2 regions of the Peteryoungia algae genome follow, and region 2 is predicted to be linked to the other one. Evidence: predicted binding sites of a transcription regulator. Region 2 holds the regulator's gene; the other holds the start of a gene.
The links. Region 2 encodes PhoB, which activates phosphate uptake and scavenging genes when phosphate is short. Its sites were predicted from a motif close to TGTCATNNANCTGTCAT; they were not measured.

Region 1 (8,018 bases), 530 kb from region 2:
GAAGGTGTGGACTACGACCTCAAGGAACTTACTCATGTCTGGGAAATGACGAACGATCAGGACCGGTCGATCGTCGAGGAAAATGCCTTTGGCATTCGCTCGCCCGCCTATGAACCTGGTCCCTATTCCGTCGAGCACGAGGGTGGCGTCATGCAATTCGTCGAGTGGTACACGACCTTCATGATCAACCGGCTCCAGGGCGACAAGGCCCGCCTGTCTGTGGTGGCATGAGATGAACATCGCCATCACCCAGTACCGCCACGTCGATGAGATGCGCCCCTGGTCCGACCGGGAGCATCTGCTGGAATGCGTCGCCGTCACACCTGAGGCCGCCGACGTGATGACCTTCACCTTCAGGCCCAGCAAGCCGGGCCTGTGGTTTCGCTATTTGCCCGGCCAGTTCGTCACACTCGAAATTCCGGTCGGCCCCGAGCCGGTCATGCGCACCTATACCCTCTCGTCCAGCCCGTCGCGACCCTATACGGTTGCCGTGACGGTCAAGGCGCAGAAGGAGAGTATCGGCACGCGCTGGATGTTCGACAATCTGCGGCCTGGCATGGCGCTGAAGGCATTCGGCCCGCTTGGCGACTTCTCCTACGCCAAGCACCCTGGCAAGAAATACCTCTTCGTTTCCGCCGGCTCCGGCGTGACGCCGATGATGTCGATGACGCGCGATCTGAGCGACCGGGCCCCCGACAGCGACATCACGTTCCTGAACTGCGCGCGTTCGCCCGACGACATCATCTTCCGCTGGGAGCTGGAAGCCAAGGCGCGCGACATGCCGAACTTCCAGCTCGGCTTCATCATCGAGCAGCTCGGCCGGGGTCAGCTCTGGTCGGGTCTGAAGGGTCGCATCGACAAGGCGAAGATCGCACTTCTCGCACCTGATTTCCTTGAGCGGACAGTCTTTTGCTGCGGCCCGGCACCCTTCATGGCGACCGTGCGCGAAGCGCTCGAAGGTGCTGGCTTCGACATGGAGCAATATCACGAGGAGGCTTTCCAGCCGGTCAAGGCGGAGCCTCTGGTTGTTGTCGCCGATTACACCGATGGAGAACAGGCGACGAAGGTCACCTTCGCCATGTCGGGCAGGGACGGTCTCTGCGCGCCCGGCCACACGGTTCTTCAGGCAGCCCGTGCCGCTGGCGTGCGCATCGGGGCGGCCTGCGAGTCCGGGCTGTGCGGCACCTGCAAGGTGATGAAGCTCTCGGGCGAGGTCGAAATGGACCATAATGGCGGCATCCTCGACGACGAGATTGACGAAGGCTACATTCTCGCCTGCTGTTCGCGACCGAAGAGCGACATCGAGATCGAGGCCTGAGCCGAAGGCGTGACTGCCTTGCAGCCATCGAGAAAGGGCGGTCGCCATTGGCACCGCCCTTTCGGCGTTTTGCCATTGGATGGAACAATATCCCGCTTGTGCCGTTGACGGAAACTTGCGCGCGAGAGTGGTCACGAAACCGTTACGCGCAGAGCGCGAGCATGAACGGCATGTTAATTTTGAGTTCAGGCTGGCTTTACTAACTTACGCTTCAAGGTCGAGGCTCGGGTGTCGCCCGCTCCTGACGACTGTGAGAAACATGCAGGGAGAACCACCATGATGACTGCATTGAAGACAACCGCCGTCGCCGCGCTCGCGTCAATCCTGGCCGTTACAAGCATGGTCCCGGCTCAGGCCCAGATCATCCGCCCGGTCGCGCCGATCGCAGCCGCAACCGATGCCACCAACGTGCAGTACCGCGAGCGCCGCTATGACCGCTATGATCGCTACGAGCGCGCCCGCTACTGGAACGGCCATCGCGGTTATCGCGAGCGCCGTGCAGGCTACCGCTACCGCAATGGCTATTGGTATCCACTCGCAGCATTTGCGGCCGGCGCCATCATCGGCGGTGCGATCGCCCAGCCGCGGGCGGTTCCGGTAGCGCCGCGCGCAGCCGGCTTGAATCCGCGCCACTACAGCTGGTGCCAGGCCCGCTATCGTTCCTACGACAGCCGTTCGAACACCTTCCAGCCGTATAACGGCCCCCGCCGCCAGTGCCTGTCGCCCTATTATTAAGCGGCAGAACTGACAGCGCCCGCTCTAGGCAGGACGCTGGAATGTGTTGATATCGAGCCGCCCCGGCCTTGGCTGCGGGCGGCTTTTTCATGTCTCCGATCCGCCTGTTTCCTAACGGCAAAATCCGCGCGTTAACCATTTGTTAACCAAATCGGCGGTACTTCTGTCATCAACGATTTGTTTACATAGATGACCAAAGTGCTAACCGAACCCCGCTCCATCCGCATCAAGGGAAGATCTTTCCTGGCCGTCGTCCTGACGCCGGATCCGCCGTTCGACGACTGGCTTGTCCGGCTCGACGATCTCGCGGCCCGGTCGGCCGGTTTCTTCCTCGGCCGTCCCGTGGTCCTCGATGTTTCCGACATCGAGATCGACCGCCCGCAGCTAAAGGCGCTGATCGCCGAACTTGGCGCCCGCAACGTCTCGATCATGGGCATCGAGGGTGGTCGCCCCTCGCTGGTCGAACCGGGTATGCCGCCGCAGTTGAAAGGCGGCAAACCAGCCGCGGATTACGAAGTGCCACGCGAGGAGGCGCCGCAAATTTCGGATGCGAAGCCTTCTCGTAAGGCGGAGAAGAAAACCGCCGAGCAGGCGCCGCCACAGGTGACGGTACAGCAGAGCCCGGTTTCGGCGCCGTCCATGATCGTGCGCGAAACCATCCGCTCCGGTCAGTCGGTGATCTACACCCAGGGCGATGTCACGGTGATCGGATCGGTCCAGTCGGGCGCCGAGGTGATTGCGGGCGGTTCCGTCCATATTTACGGCGCGTTGCGCGGCAGAGCGCTCGCCGGATGCGTTGGCAATGCCGACGCAAGGATCTTCTGTCGTAAGTTCGAATCCGAGCTGGTGGCGATCGATGGCGTCTACGCGATGACCGACGATATGAATCCAGAACTGAAGGGGCATCCAGTTCAGCTTTGGCTGGAAGGGGATGCCATCATGACAGAGAGAATGACGTGAACTTGAGCGGGGATAGACAGGAGAACCAAATGGGCAAGGTTATAGTCGTGACATCCGGCAAGGGCGGGGTTGGCAAGACCACCTCGACGGCCGCTCTCGGTGCAGCGCTCGCGCAGCGCAATGAAAAGGTTGTCGTCGTCGATTTTGACGTCGGTCTCCGCAATCTTGATCTGGTGATGGGCGCCGAACGTCGCGTCGTCTATGATCTGGTCAATGTCATCCAGGGCGACGCCAAGCTGCCCCAGGCGCTGATCCGCGACAAGCGGCTGGAAACGCTCTTCCTGTTGCCCGCCTCGCAGACCCGCGACAAGGATAACCTGACCGCCGAAGGCGTCGAGCAGGTCATCAACGAGCTCAAGAAATACTTCGACTGGATCATCTGCGACAGCCCAGCCGGCATCGAACGGGGTGCAACGCTTGCCATGCGCCACGCCGACATGGCCGTCGTCGTCACCAACCCCGAAGTCTCTTCGGTGCGTGATAGCGATCGCATCATCGGTCTGCTCGATTCCAAGACGCTGAAGGCCGAACGTGGCGAGCGCATGGAAAAGTTCCTCTTGCTCACACGCTACGATGCCGCCCGCGCCCAGCGCGGCGACATGCTGAAGGTCGACGACGTTCTGGAGATCCTGTCGATCCCGCTGCTCGGTATCATCCCGGAAAGCATGGACGTGCTTCGCGCCTCCAACATCGGCGCCCCGGTCACCCTGGCCGATGTCCGCAGCGCCCCGGCACTTGCCTATTTCGACGCCGCCCGCCGTCTGGCTGGCGAGACCGTTCCGATCACCATTCCTGGCGAGAAGCGTGGCCTCTTCGACAAGATCTTCGCGCGGAGGGCCGCATGAGCATTTTCTCCCTGTTCCGCAAGCAGCGTTCCGCCCCGATGGCGCGCGAGCGACTGCAGGTCCTCTTGGCCCATGAACGGGCCTCGCTCGAAAGCGATCTGGTCGCCATCCTGCGTGAGGAAATCCTGGCTGTGATCGCCAAGCATGTCGAATTCGACCGCGACAAGGTCCAGATCAAGATGGACCGCGACGAGGACGTCTCGATCCTCGAGATCGACGTCGAGATCCCGCGCAACGCCCAGCGCCTCGCCGCCTGATCCAAAACCACAACTGTCATGAGAAGGCCGCCGTCGGAGTTCCGATCGGCGGCCTTCTCATGTGGGCAAGACGGCAGGGCGGTCGTCCCGCCCTGCCTGGTCGTCCGACATCAGCCGATCAGCGCATTGCCGTCATGTTTGACCGCGACGATCGTCGAACGCGGCAGCTTGCCTTCGCCATCCGGGAACGGCGCGGAGGGGTGCTGGATGCCGACGAACATGGTGCGCTTGTCGGCAGACCAGGTCATGCCGGTCACTTCGCCGCCCTTCGGACCGGTGAGGAAGCGCTCGATGCGGCCCGTTGCCGGGTCGCCTGCCAGCATCTGGTTGTTGCCCTGGCCGACGAAGTCACCCTCGTTCGAATCTTCACCGTCCGTCTGGATCCAGAGCAGGCCGGTGCTGTCGAACATCATGCCGTCGGGCGAGTTGAACATGTTGCCGGAATTGATGTTGGACGAGCCGGCATAGGGGCCTTCCTTGTGCACGTCGGGATTGCCAGCCATGACGAACAGGTCCCACTTGAACTTGCCATCGGCGTGATCGTCGTTCTCGGGATACCAGCGCACGATCTGGCCGAACTCATTGCCTTCCCGCGGGTTGACGGCATTCAGCTCCATCACGTCGCCACCCGCATTCGTCCGCATCTTGCCGTCGTTGAGAACGGCGCGGTTCGAATTGTTGGTCAGCGCGCAATAGGCTTCGATGGCGACCGGGTTGACCGCGACCCATTCCGGACGGTCCATGGTCGTGGCACCGACCTTGGATGCGGCCTGGCGTGTGAAGACGCAGATCTCGTCCATCTTCATGCCGGTCGTCTCTTCCGTCAGCGCCAGCCATTCGCCGGTGCCTTCGTCGGAGAATTTGGCGACATGGAGCGTGCCCTCGTCGAGCAGCTTGGATGTGTCTCCGCCGGGCACGTAGATGCCATTGGAGACATATTTGTAGAGGAACTCACCCCGCTCGTCGTCGCCCATATAGACGACCACGCGACCGTCACGGGCAACAACCACGGCGGCGTTCTCATGCTTGATGCGGCCAAGTGCTGTGCGCTTGATTGGCGTCGAGGACGCATCCGACGGATCGATTTCGACGACGTAACCGGCGCGGCGTGGCTCGGCCGGGTTCTTCGAAACGTCGAAGCGCTCATCGAACTTCTCGTAACCGTAGCGGGTTTCCGCGACAATGCCGTACCGCTTGTAGTCATCCGGCATTGCGAAATCGGCATTGGTCGAGCCGAAGTAGCCGTTGAAGTTTTCTTCGCAGGTGAGATAGGTGCCCCAGGGCGTGCGGCCGGCGCCGCAATTGTTGAAGGTCCCGAGACAGTCGACACCGGCAGGATCGGCAGCCGTCTTGACCAGTTCCGAGCCGGCGGCCGGACCGGAGAGCTTCATCGGCGTGTTGTGGTGGATGCGGCGGTTGAACGGGCTGTCGACAACGATCTGCCAGCCGTCTGCAGCTTCGGTCACTTCCATGACGGTCACGCCCTGCAGGTTCTGCAGGATCTTCACGTCGTCCATCGACTGCGGCATGCCTTCCGGGGCGTGCGGCAGGTTGGTTTCGTTGTTGACATATTCATGGTTGACCGCGATCACCTGATGATTGCCGATCGCGAAGGCTTCCATGCCATCGGTGTTTTCACCGAAGACCTTGTCCGAATTTTCGAGCGAAACACCCTTCAACGGATCGATGTCGGAGGCGGTGGAAAACAGCGGCTGGCCCCACTTGGCCAGCGGCTTCCAGCTATAGCCCTCCGGAACATGCACGGTTGCGTCGGTCTGGGCGGCGATCGGCTTGAACGGGAAGCGGGAAGCGGCGTCCTGCGCGACGGCCGAGGTTGACGACATCAGATTGCCCACAGAGCCCATGGCGGCAGCGGCGGAGCCCATGGCGAGAATGCCGAGGAAGCCTCGGCGCGATACGGCACGCTCGACCACACGGTCGAAATCCGTCACGGCCGGCGGCGGGTTGTGAAGTTCGTCCCATTCGTCCCAGGATAGATGATTGGTGTTGGTCTCGGTCATCGCGAAGCCTCCTTTGGGTTGAAGTCGACCTTCGGACTAGCCAGCAGGGGTAACAGTGATGTGACGATGTCGGGGACAGGCAGCGGTTCGGGGAACCTGCATCTTCGCTGTCGCTGGAAAATGTCGGGTCTCGGGTGATGTAAGTCCTTGTTCCCGCTCAGCTTGCTCCGCCCGCGATGGACGTGTCAGCCGGCGCCGCTTTGTCGCGCTCGAACACGTTTGTTCAGACCGTCGCCGGTGCCTTCGCTTCCCTGCTTCGAACCGTGGACGAGACCTCCTGCCGCATGCAAAAGATTTGACGTTTACGTAAAAATCAATTAGCCAGAATGGAGAATGTGCCGCGCTTCCTGGGTGGAGACTGGGCGTGGCCGAGAGCATACGCCAGTTGGAGGAGAACGTCATGTACCAGGCGCCCGTAGAAGAAATCGCCTTCACCCTGAAGCACGTCGCCGGTCTGACCAAGGCCATCGAAGATGGCAAGCTGGGGGAATTGAGCGACGACCTCGTTGATGCCATCCTCTCCGAAGCCGGCCGTTTTGCCAGTGATGAAGTCGCGCCGCTCGCTGAGATCGGTGACAGGCAGGGCGCGCGCATGGTCGACGGCAAGGTCATCGTGCCCGATGGTTGGGACAACCTCTACCGCGCCTGGGCCGAAGGCGGCTGGAACTCTCTGACGGCCTCGGAAGATTTCGGCGGGCAGGGGCTTCCGCATATGCTGAACGTCGCCGCGCTCGAAATGTGGAATTCCGGCTCCATGGGCTTTGCGCTCGGACCGACGCTGACCATGGGTGCCGTCGATGCTGTCACAGCCCACGGCTCCGAGGACTTGAAGGCGAAGTACCTGCCGAAGATGGTTTCCGGCGAATGGACGGGCACGATGAATCTTACCGAGCCCCATGCAGGCTCGGACCTCGGCGTCATGAAGTCGCGCGCCGAGCGCCGCGATGATGGCACCTACCGCATCTTCGGCCAGAAGATCTTCATCACCTGGGGCGAGCACGAGATCACCGAGAACATCATCCATTTGGTTCTCGCCCGCCTTCCCGACGCGCCATCAGGCACCCGCGGTATCTCGCTCTTCCTCGTGCCAAAATATCTCGTCAACGACGACGGCTCGATCGGTGCCCGCAACGACCTGCATTGTCATTCGCTGGAGCACAAGCTTGGCATCCACGGCTCGCCGACCTGCACCATGATCTATGGTGACGGGAAGTTCGGTGACGAGCCGGGCGCCATCGGTTACCTCATCGGTGAGGAGAACAAGGGCCTCGCCTGCATGTTCACCATGATGAACAATGCCCGCCTCGCCGTCGGCATGCAGGGCGTCGCCATCTGCGAAGCCGCCACCCAGAAGGCCGTGCAATACGCGAGGGACCGCACGCAGGGGAAAGCCCCGGGTTGGACCGGATCAGGCATGTCGCCGATCATTGATCACCCGGATGTCGCCCGCATGCTGGTGACCATGAAGGCGCTGACGCAGGGCTCGCGCGCCATCTGCTACGTTTGCGCCCATGCCACCGACATGAGCCACCACGCGGAAGGCGATGAGGCCCGCCATTGGGCCGAGCGCGCTGCCTTGCTGACCCCGATCGCCAAGAGCTTTGCCACCGACGCCGGCGTCGATGTCGCCTCGCTCGGCATCCAGACTCATGGCGGCATGGGCTTCATCGAAGAAACGGGCGCTGCCCGCTTCTGGCGCGACAGCCGCATCGCCCCGATCTACGAAGGCACCAACGGCATCCAGGCCGCCGACCTCGTCACGCGCAAGCTGCCGCTTTCGAACGGCAACCATGTTCGCGGTTTCGTCACCGAACTGAAGCAGGTGGTGAATGCAGTGCGTGCCTCCAATCTCGAAGGCTTCGGCGAAACCGCCACCCGCCTT
Region 2 (8,018 bases):
CCTTGCCCTTGACGCGACGGGCTGCGTCGTTATCCCTTCAAGGCAATGTGACGTTCCGCGGCGGATCTTGTTGCCGCCACAAAGAACGCCATCTCTATGGGAATGAAGACACGCTTTCGCAGGGTCCATGCATGTATCGCGCACTGACACGGGACATCGAGGTTCTGGTCGAACCTTACTATCTCGAGGAACAGTCTGACCCGGATGACAGCCGCTACGTCTGGGGCTACCGGATCGTGATCTCCAATCATTCGGCGAAGACTGTGCGCCTGACGCATCGCTACTGGCATATCACCGACCAGAACGGCCAGGTGGACGAAGTGAGCGGCCCCGGCGTCGTCGGTGAACAGCCCTGCCTCGCCCCCGGCGACACCTATGAATACGCCTCCGGCTGCCCGCTCGATACGCCGTCGGGCATGATGTATGGCACCTATCGCATGGAGACCGACGACGGCGAGGCATTCGATGTCGAAATCCCCGCCTTCTCTCTGGACAGTCCGGGCATGGTTCGCACGCTCAATTAGCGCTTTGCGGTTGAGTTGCGCGTGCCCAGCCGCTATCTGGAAGGTCAGATCCGTACTTCCAGCCAGGGGCACCATCCGGCATGAGCATCCAGTATCTCGTCACCCATAGTGGCGGCTTCCATGCCGACGAACTGCTGTCGTCCGTCATCCTGACGCGCCTTTTCCCGGATGCGAAGATCGTGCGCAGCCGGGCGCCCGACTGGATCACGCCCGCGACAGACCGCATCATCTACGATGTCGGCGGCGCCTATGATGCAAACGCCCAAATCTTTGATCACCATCAGCGCGGCGCTCCGCTCCGCGAGGATGGCCAGCCCTTCAGCTCCTTCGGCCTCGTCTGGAAGCATTATGGGAAGGACTATCTCGCCGTTCTCGGCGTTCCGGTCGGCCATGTCGATGCAATCCACGAGAGCTTCGACACCAAGTTCGTTCTCCCGATCGATCTGCTAGACAATGGCGCCCTCAGCCCCGCGACGGCCGGGCCTCTGGCCGACCTCACACTGCCGAGCCTCCTGGAAACCCTGAAACCCGTCTTCGACGACAGGGCGCCAGGCTCGGACGACCGGGGTTTTCAAGCGGCGCTCTCGATCGCCCGCGCCATCGTCGAAGCCGGCATTGCGCAACGGGCCTCCAAGCTCAGGGCCGAGAGCATGGTCCTCGAGGCGATCGCAGCAACGGGAGACCGGCATGTGCTGGAATTGCAGATGGGCATGCCCTTCCGTCCCGCGATCGTGAAAGCAGGCGCTGACCACCTGCTCTTCGTCGTGCACCCCCGCGACAAGGACTGGTGCATCACTGGCATCCGCAAATCGGAGAACAGTTTCGAGCAACGCGCCGACCTGCCTGCGGCATGGGCGGGATTGAGCAATGGCGACCTTGAAGCCGTGTGCGGCGTCGAAGGCGCCAGCTTTTGCCACAACGCTCGCTTCATCGCAGCAGCGCGTTCGCGCGAGGCTATCCTCGCCATGGCGGACATCGCCGTCGCCGAAGCGCTCCAGGCGGACAAGCTCACCACGGAAGCCTGACGAACCGTCGGCGACCAGGCGGCGTGAAAATCGATGCACGCCTCATGTCCAAGCCATGCGACAGGGCCTTCCCGTCGCTTCCAATCTGCAAGAACCGGATCTTGCCGGGCATTGAAAAAGCCGGATCGCTCCGGCGTTTCGTGTCTTCTTCCGTGCCTGCTTTCAAGCCGGCGTCAGCTCTGCCGGCTCGAAGTGGTAGTCGGTCGAGCAGAATTCGCAGGTCACCGTGATCTGCCCGTCTTCCGTGCTCGCTTCGATCTCCTCAGCGGTGAAGCCCTGGAGAACGCCCTTCAGGCGGTCCCGGGAACAGCTGCATCGATCGTGGACCACCTGAGGCGCATAGGCACGAACGCCGCGCTCATGGAACAGGCGGAAGAGCAGCCGCTCGACGCCGACCAAGGGATCGGTGAGCTCGTCGGCATCGATCGTATCGACCAGCATCCGGGCTTCGTCCCAGGCTTCGTCACCATGCAGGTCCGTATCGCGGTCGTCGCCGTCGCCACCATGCAGGTCCGGATGGCGCATGCGCTCCGGTGCATCCGGCAGAAATTGCGCGATGAGACCGCCGGCGCGCCAGGTCCGGCGGGGCTTGCCATCCTCGTCGCGGTCGAAGAGCTCGGCAGCGCCCAGACGCACCCTGGTCGGGATCTGTTCCGACTGGCGGAAGTAGACCCCGGCAATGTCCTCAAGCGAGGTCCCGTCGAGCGGGACGATGCCCTGATATGGCTGCATGTAGGCGCCCTGGTCGATGGTGAAGGCCAACATGCCCTCGCCGAGCAGTTCTTCGGGCGATGCGCGACCGGAAGCCACCGCATCCGCCACAGCCTGTTCATCGAAACGGGCATAGGCGCGCACGCTTTCGGGCGAGCTGAAATCGGCGACGAGCAGGTCGACCGGGCCATCACCCTTGGTCTGGACCGTGAACTTGCCTTCGAACTTCAGCGAAGTGCCGATCAGCACCGTCAGCACGATCGCTTCGGCGAGAAGCCGTGCAACCGGCGCCGGGTAGGCGTGACGGTCGAGGATGGAATTGACCAGCGGTCCGAGCTGCACGGCGCGACCACGCACGTCGAGACCGTCCACCTGGAAGGGGACCACACGATCGTCGCCGGCGAAACCGAATTCGCCGAGTTCTGCTTGTTTCATCGCCATGAATGTACTCCCGGCACACGGGGTGCCATACGCTTGGCCGCCTGAGCGGCCCGATCAGAAAGGGCACAGATGGGATCACCTGCGCCAAACGTCAAGTCGGACATAAATTGCCTGAAACCGGCCTCAGATTGCGCCGAGGCACCAGGCGAGGATCGATTTCTGCGCATGCAGGCGGTTCTCCGCCTCGTCGAAGACCACCGACTGCGCGCCGTCGATCACCTCGTCGGTCACTTCCTCGCCGCGATGCGCCGGCAGGCAGTGCAGGAAGAGTGCCTCGTCATTCGCCTTCTTCATCAGCTCCGCATTGACCTGGAAAGGCTGGAAGACATTGTGGCCGCGCGCCTTGTGCTCCTGGTTCATCGACACCCAGGTGTCGGTAATGACGGCATCGGCACCGGTCACCGCGCGGTCGGCATCATGGCAAAGCATGATCTCGCCGCCATTGTTGCGAGCCCAGTTGAGGATCTTGTCATCCGGTTCGGAGCCGAGCGGCACCGCCATGTTCATGCGGTAGCCGAAGCGGGCAGCGCCTTCGACCAGCGAATGAAGGACATTGTTGCCATCGCCGGTCCAGGCCAGCGTCTTGCCGGCGACGGAGCCCCGATGCTCCTCGATCGTCATGATGTCGGCCATGATCTGGCAGGGATGCGTCATATCCGTCAGGGCGTTGATGACAGGCACCGTCGCGTGTTCCGCCATTTCCAGAAGGCGGGCATGGTCGGTCGTGCGGATCATGATGGCATCCACATAGCGCGACAGCACCTTGGCGGTGTCGCCGATCGTCTCCGCACGGCCGAGCTGCATTTCGGTGCCGGACAGGAACAACGTCTCGCCGCCCAGCTGGCGCATGCCGACATCGAAGGAAACACGCGTGCGCGTCGAGGGTTTCTCGAAGATCATCGCGAGCATCTTGCCGGCGAGCGGCTTGTCGGCGGTGCCGGCTTTCGTCGCCTGCTTGCGGGTCTTTGCGTCTTCTAGAATGCTGCGCAGATCCCCTGACGTCATGGCGGAGAGATCGAGAAAATGCTTGGAAGAGGCCATGAGAGAGCGTCCTGTCTTAGGCAGAGGCTGCGACTGCAGCTTTGGCGCGGATCTGTTCGGCTGCGTGTTCGATGCGGGCGAGGCCGTCGCGCGCTTCCTCTGCCGTAACCGTCAGCGGCGGCAGCAGGCGGATCACGTTGTCGCCGGCGGGAACACCGAGCAGATGCTCGTCACGCATTGCCATCAGAAGGTCGGTATTCGGAACCTTGGCCTTGATCCCCAGCATCAGGCCTTCGCCGCGCACATCCTCGATCACATCCGGGAAACGGTCCTTCAGCGAAGCGAGGCCCTGGCGGAAGACCAGCGCCGTGTCGCGCACGTTGTCGAGAAAACCGTCCGCGAGCACGACATCGAGCACGGCATTGCCGACGGCCATGGCGAGCGGGTTGCCGCCATAGGTCGAGCCGTGGGTGCCGGGTTTCATGCCAGAAGCGGCTTCCTCGGTCGCAAGGCAGGCACCGAGCGGGAACCCGCCGCCGATGCCCTTGGCAACCGCCATAAGGTCCGGGGTGATGCCGGCCCATTCATGCGCGAAAAGCTTGCCGGTCCTGCCGACGCCGCACTGGACTTCATCAAGGATCAGCAGCAAGCCGTGCTCGTCACAGAGGTCGCGCAGCGCCCGCAGCATTTCGACAGGGATCGGACGGATGCCGCCCTCGCCCTGGACCGGCTCGACCAGAATGCCAGCCGTTGAATCCGTGATCGCGGCCTTGAGTGCCTCAAGATCGCCAAACGGCACCTGGTCGAAGCCAGGCGCTTTGGGACCGAAACCTTCCAGATATTTCTCCTGGCCACCTGCGGCGATCGTCGCAATGGTTCGGCCGTGGAAGGCGCCTTCCATGGTGATGATGTGGAATTTCTCCTGATGCCCCTTGGCGAAGTGGTAACGGCGGGCAGTCTTGATCGCGCATTCCAGCGCTTCTGCGCCGGAATTGGTGAAGAAGACGCGCTCGGCGAAGGTGACCTCCGCCAGGCGCCTGGCCAGCGCCTCCTGACCCGGCACTTCGTAGAGGTTCGACAGGTGCCAGACCTTGTCGGCCTGGTCCTTGAGGGCACCGACGACATGCGGATGACCATGACCGACAGACGTGACGGCGACACCGGCTGCGAAGTCGAGATAGCGCTCGCCGCTTTCCGTCACCAACCAGACGCCCTCGCCTCGTTCGAAACGCAGCGGCGCCCGATTATAGGTCTGGTAGAGCGGCGTAGCTTCGGCCATGGCGTTCACGATCCTTTTCGACAATCCGTCACACCGGACGGTGCGGCCTCCACGAGGCTCCGAAAAAATTAAAAATGCCGCCTTGCGGCGGCGCGGGCACTATCCCCACTCACCCTTGCAATGTCAACGTTTTCTGCAGGAATCGCGGCAGTTGGAGCGATTTCGGCCAACACGCGCAGGACGAGTGCCGGCGAAGATTCCATCTGTTGCATACTTGACTCACTCGGGAAGCAAGTTGGGGAAAACCGCGAAATCGATTCCAGATGATTCCCGCGACTCTTGTCACGGAGTCAGCCGACCTCTAGGTTAAATTTTATTAACAGATTGCATGCGGCGGAAGTGCTCACCGACAATATCGAGGCGGTTTTGTTTCGGATTCATTCGAAGCAACGGTGACGGATTCTGCCATGACAGACGCGAGCGGCGGAGATGAATGGCATGAACTGGACTGATGAGAGGGTTGAAAGACTCAAGCGCCTCTGGGCCGAAGGCCTGAGCGCAAGCCAGATTGCAGCGCAACTGGGCGGCGTAAGCCGAAACGCCGTAATCGGCAAAGTGCACCGGCTTAACCTTCCGGGTCGCGCCAAGGCAGGCGGCAACTCGTCTGCAGCACGTCCGGCCAAGCGCCCTGCACAGACGCAGCGTCCGGCAAGTTTCCAGAACCGCCCGGCAGCCAGCACGACCACCCGCACCGTCACCCGCGCTGCAGGCGCCACGATGCTGAAGGAAGAGATCGAGGTCGAGGCCTACGAAGAGGTCGAAGTTCGGCGTTCCCTGAACGTGGTTGTTCCGATTTCGCGCCGCCTGGCACTGACGGAACTGACCGAGCGGACCTGCAAGTGGCCGATCGGCGATCCGATGAAGGACGACTTCCACTTCTGCGGCTGCGAAATCGCCGACAGCGCGCCCTACTGCACTTACCATGCAAAGCTCGCCTATCAGCCGGTCAGTGAACGCCGCAAGGCTCGCTGATCCCTCGGCCAGAGACAGAGACATCCAACGGGTCCTTCGGGGCCCGTTTTCTTTTGGCGCCCGCACCAACAAGGAAAAGGGGCCGCAGCGGATGATCCGCGCGGCCCCTTCGATCGTCTGGCAAGCCGGTTCAGGCTTCCATGGAGTAGCCCGCACCGCGAACCGTGCGAATGACATCCTGCATGTTGGAGAAATTCAGCGCCTTGCGCAGGCGGCCGACATGCACATCGACGGTGCGCTCGTCGACATAAATGTCATGTCCCCAGACACCGTCCAGCAGCTGAGACCGGGAATAGACGCGCCCCGGGGAGGCCATGAGGAATTCCAAGAGCCGGAATTCCGTCGGACCGAGACGAACCTCGCGGCTCTTGCGATGAACACGATGTGTCTCACGGTCGAGCTCTATGTCCCCGCAACGCAGGACGCTGGAGAGAACCTCGGGCTTGGCACGCCGCAGCATGGCCTTGACGCGAGCCATCAGTTCCGGCGTGGAGAAGGGCTTCACGACATAGTCATCTGCTCCCGTCGCCAGGCCACGAACCCGCTCGCTTTCCTCGCCACGGGCGGTCAGCATGATGATTGGCAGGCGCTCGGTTTCGGGGCGCACACGCAGGCGCCGGCAGAGCTCGATGCCCGAGACGCCCGGGAGCATCCAGTCGAGGATCAAGAGATCGGGAACCCGCTCCTGCAGGCGGATCTCTGCCTCGTCCCCCCGCAGGATCGTCTCGACTTCGTATCCCTCGGCTTCAAGGTTGTAACGGAGGAGGACCGACAGGGCCTCCTCGTCTTCCACCACGGCTATCTTCGGCTGCATCAAAAACCAACCTCGCTGGCCAACATCACTCGGTGATCGCACCGACGGAAGAGGTGAGGTCTTCCTTCGGGCGCTCGCCTTCCGGCTGTGCGCCGGTCGTCATGTAATAGATCGTCTCCGCGATATTCGTCGCGTGATCGCCGATACGCTCGATGTTCTTGGCGCAGAACAGAAGATGCGTGCAGCTCGTGATGTTGCGCGGATCTTCCATCATGTAGGTCAGGAGTTCGCGGAACAGCGAGGTGTAGATTGCGTCGATTTCCTCGTCGCGATCACGGATCGACTTGGCCTTCTCGGCCGAGCGCGTCGTATAGACGTCGAGCACTTCCTTGAGCTGGGCAAGCGCCAGGTCCGAGAGATGTTCGAGGCCACGGGCGAGCTTGCGCGGAACGCCGGTCGCCTGAATGGCCACCACACGCTTGGAGTTGCTCTTGCCGAGATCGCCGACACGCTCGAGGTCCGCAGCGATGCGAAGAGCGCCGATGATTTCGCGCAGGTCTGATGCGACCGGCTGGCGCTTGGCGATGGTCACGATCGCCTTGTCACCGATCTCGCGTTCCATGGCATCCATGACGACGTCGTCAGAAATGACCTTCTGCGCAAGTGCGGCGTCGGAATTGACCAGCGAGCGCACGCTTTCGGCGACCATCTGTTCCGCAAGACCGCCCATTTCGGAGATGCGGCGCATCAGGAACTTCAGTTCCTCGTCGAAGGCCGAGTAGATGTGAGAGGAGCCCATTTGAAACGTCCTTGAAATTGAGTTCAACCGTGAATGACGTCAGGGCTCAGCCGAAGCGGCCCATGATGTAATCCTGGGTGCGCTGGTCATCCGGGTTGGTGAACATCTTGTCAGTGTCGTTCTCCTCGACCAGCTCGCCGAGGTGGAACATAGCCGTGCGCTGGGAAACGCGGGCGGCCTGCTGCATCGAGTGGGTTACGATCACGATCGTGAAGTTCTCGCGCAGTTCATGGATCAGCTCCTCGACCTTTGCAGTCGCGATCGGGTCGAGCGCCGAGCAGGGCTCATCCATCAGGATGACTTCGGGGCTGACGGCAACGGCACGCGCGATGCAGAGACGCTGCTGCTGACCACCGGAGAGGCCGGTCCCGGCAGAGTCGAGACGATCCTTCACCTCATTCCAGAGGCCGGCCTTCTGCAACGCGATCGAGACGATCTCGTCCAGCTCGGCCTTGTTGCGGGCCAGGCCGTGAATGCGCGGACCATAGGCGACATTTTCGTAGATCGACTTCGGGAAGGGGTTGGGTTTCTG

Region 1: the regulator PhoB is predicted to act here: its motif matches at 6,186-6,202, upstream of QTL56_RS20345 (PhoX family protein).

The regions. Positions count from the first base shown of each region.
Region 1 is NZ_CP128477.1:4,283,773-4,291,790, forward strand. It holds gene QTL56_RS20315 (aromatic ring-hydroxylating oxygenase subunit alpha) at 1-231, shown strand, start outside; gene QTL56_RS20320 (FAD-binding oxidoreductase) at 233-1,318, shown strand; gene QTL56_RS20325 (BA14K family protein) at 1,595-2,053, shown strand; gene minC (septum site-determining protein MinC) at 2,243-3,013, shown strand; gene minD (septum site-determining protein MinD) at 3,043-3,858, shown strand; gene minE (cell division topological specificity factor MinE) at 3,855-4,115, shown strand; gene QTL56_RS20345 (PhoX family protein) at 4,226-6,136, opposite strand; gene QTL56_RS20350 (acyl-CoA dehydrogenase family protein) at 6,537-8,018, shown strand, end outside.
Region 2 is NZ_CP128477.1:3,751,635-3,759,652, reverse strand. It holds gene apaG (Co2+/Mg2+ efflux facilitator ApaG/CorD) at 132-524, shown strand; gene QTL56_RS17835 (MYG1 family protein) at 605-1,549, shown strand; gene QTL56_RS17830 (Hsp33 family molecular chaperone) at 1,712-2,701, opposite strand; gene argF (ornithine carbamoyltransferase) at 2,825-3,742, opposite strand; gene QTL56_RS17820 (aspartate aminotransferase family protein) at 3,759-4,961, opposite strand; gene QTL56_RS17815 (GcrA family cell cycle regulator) at 5,400-5,933, shown strand; gene phoB (phosphate regulon transcriptional regulator PhoB) at 6,064-6,747, opposite strand; gene phoU (phosphate signaling complex protein PhoU) at 6,773-7,486, opposite strand; gene pstB (phosphate ABC transporter ATP-binding protein PstB) at 7,533-8,018, opposite strand, start outside.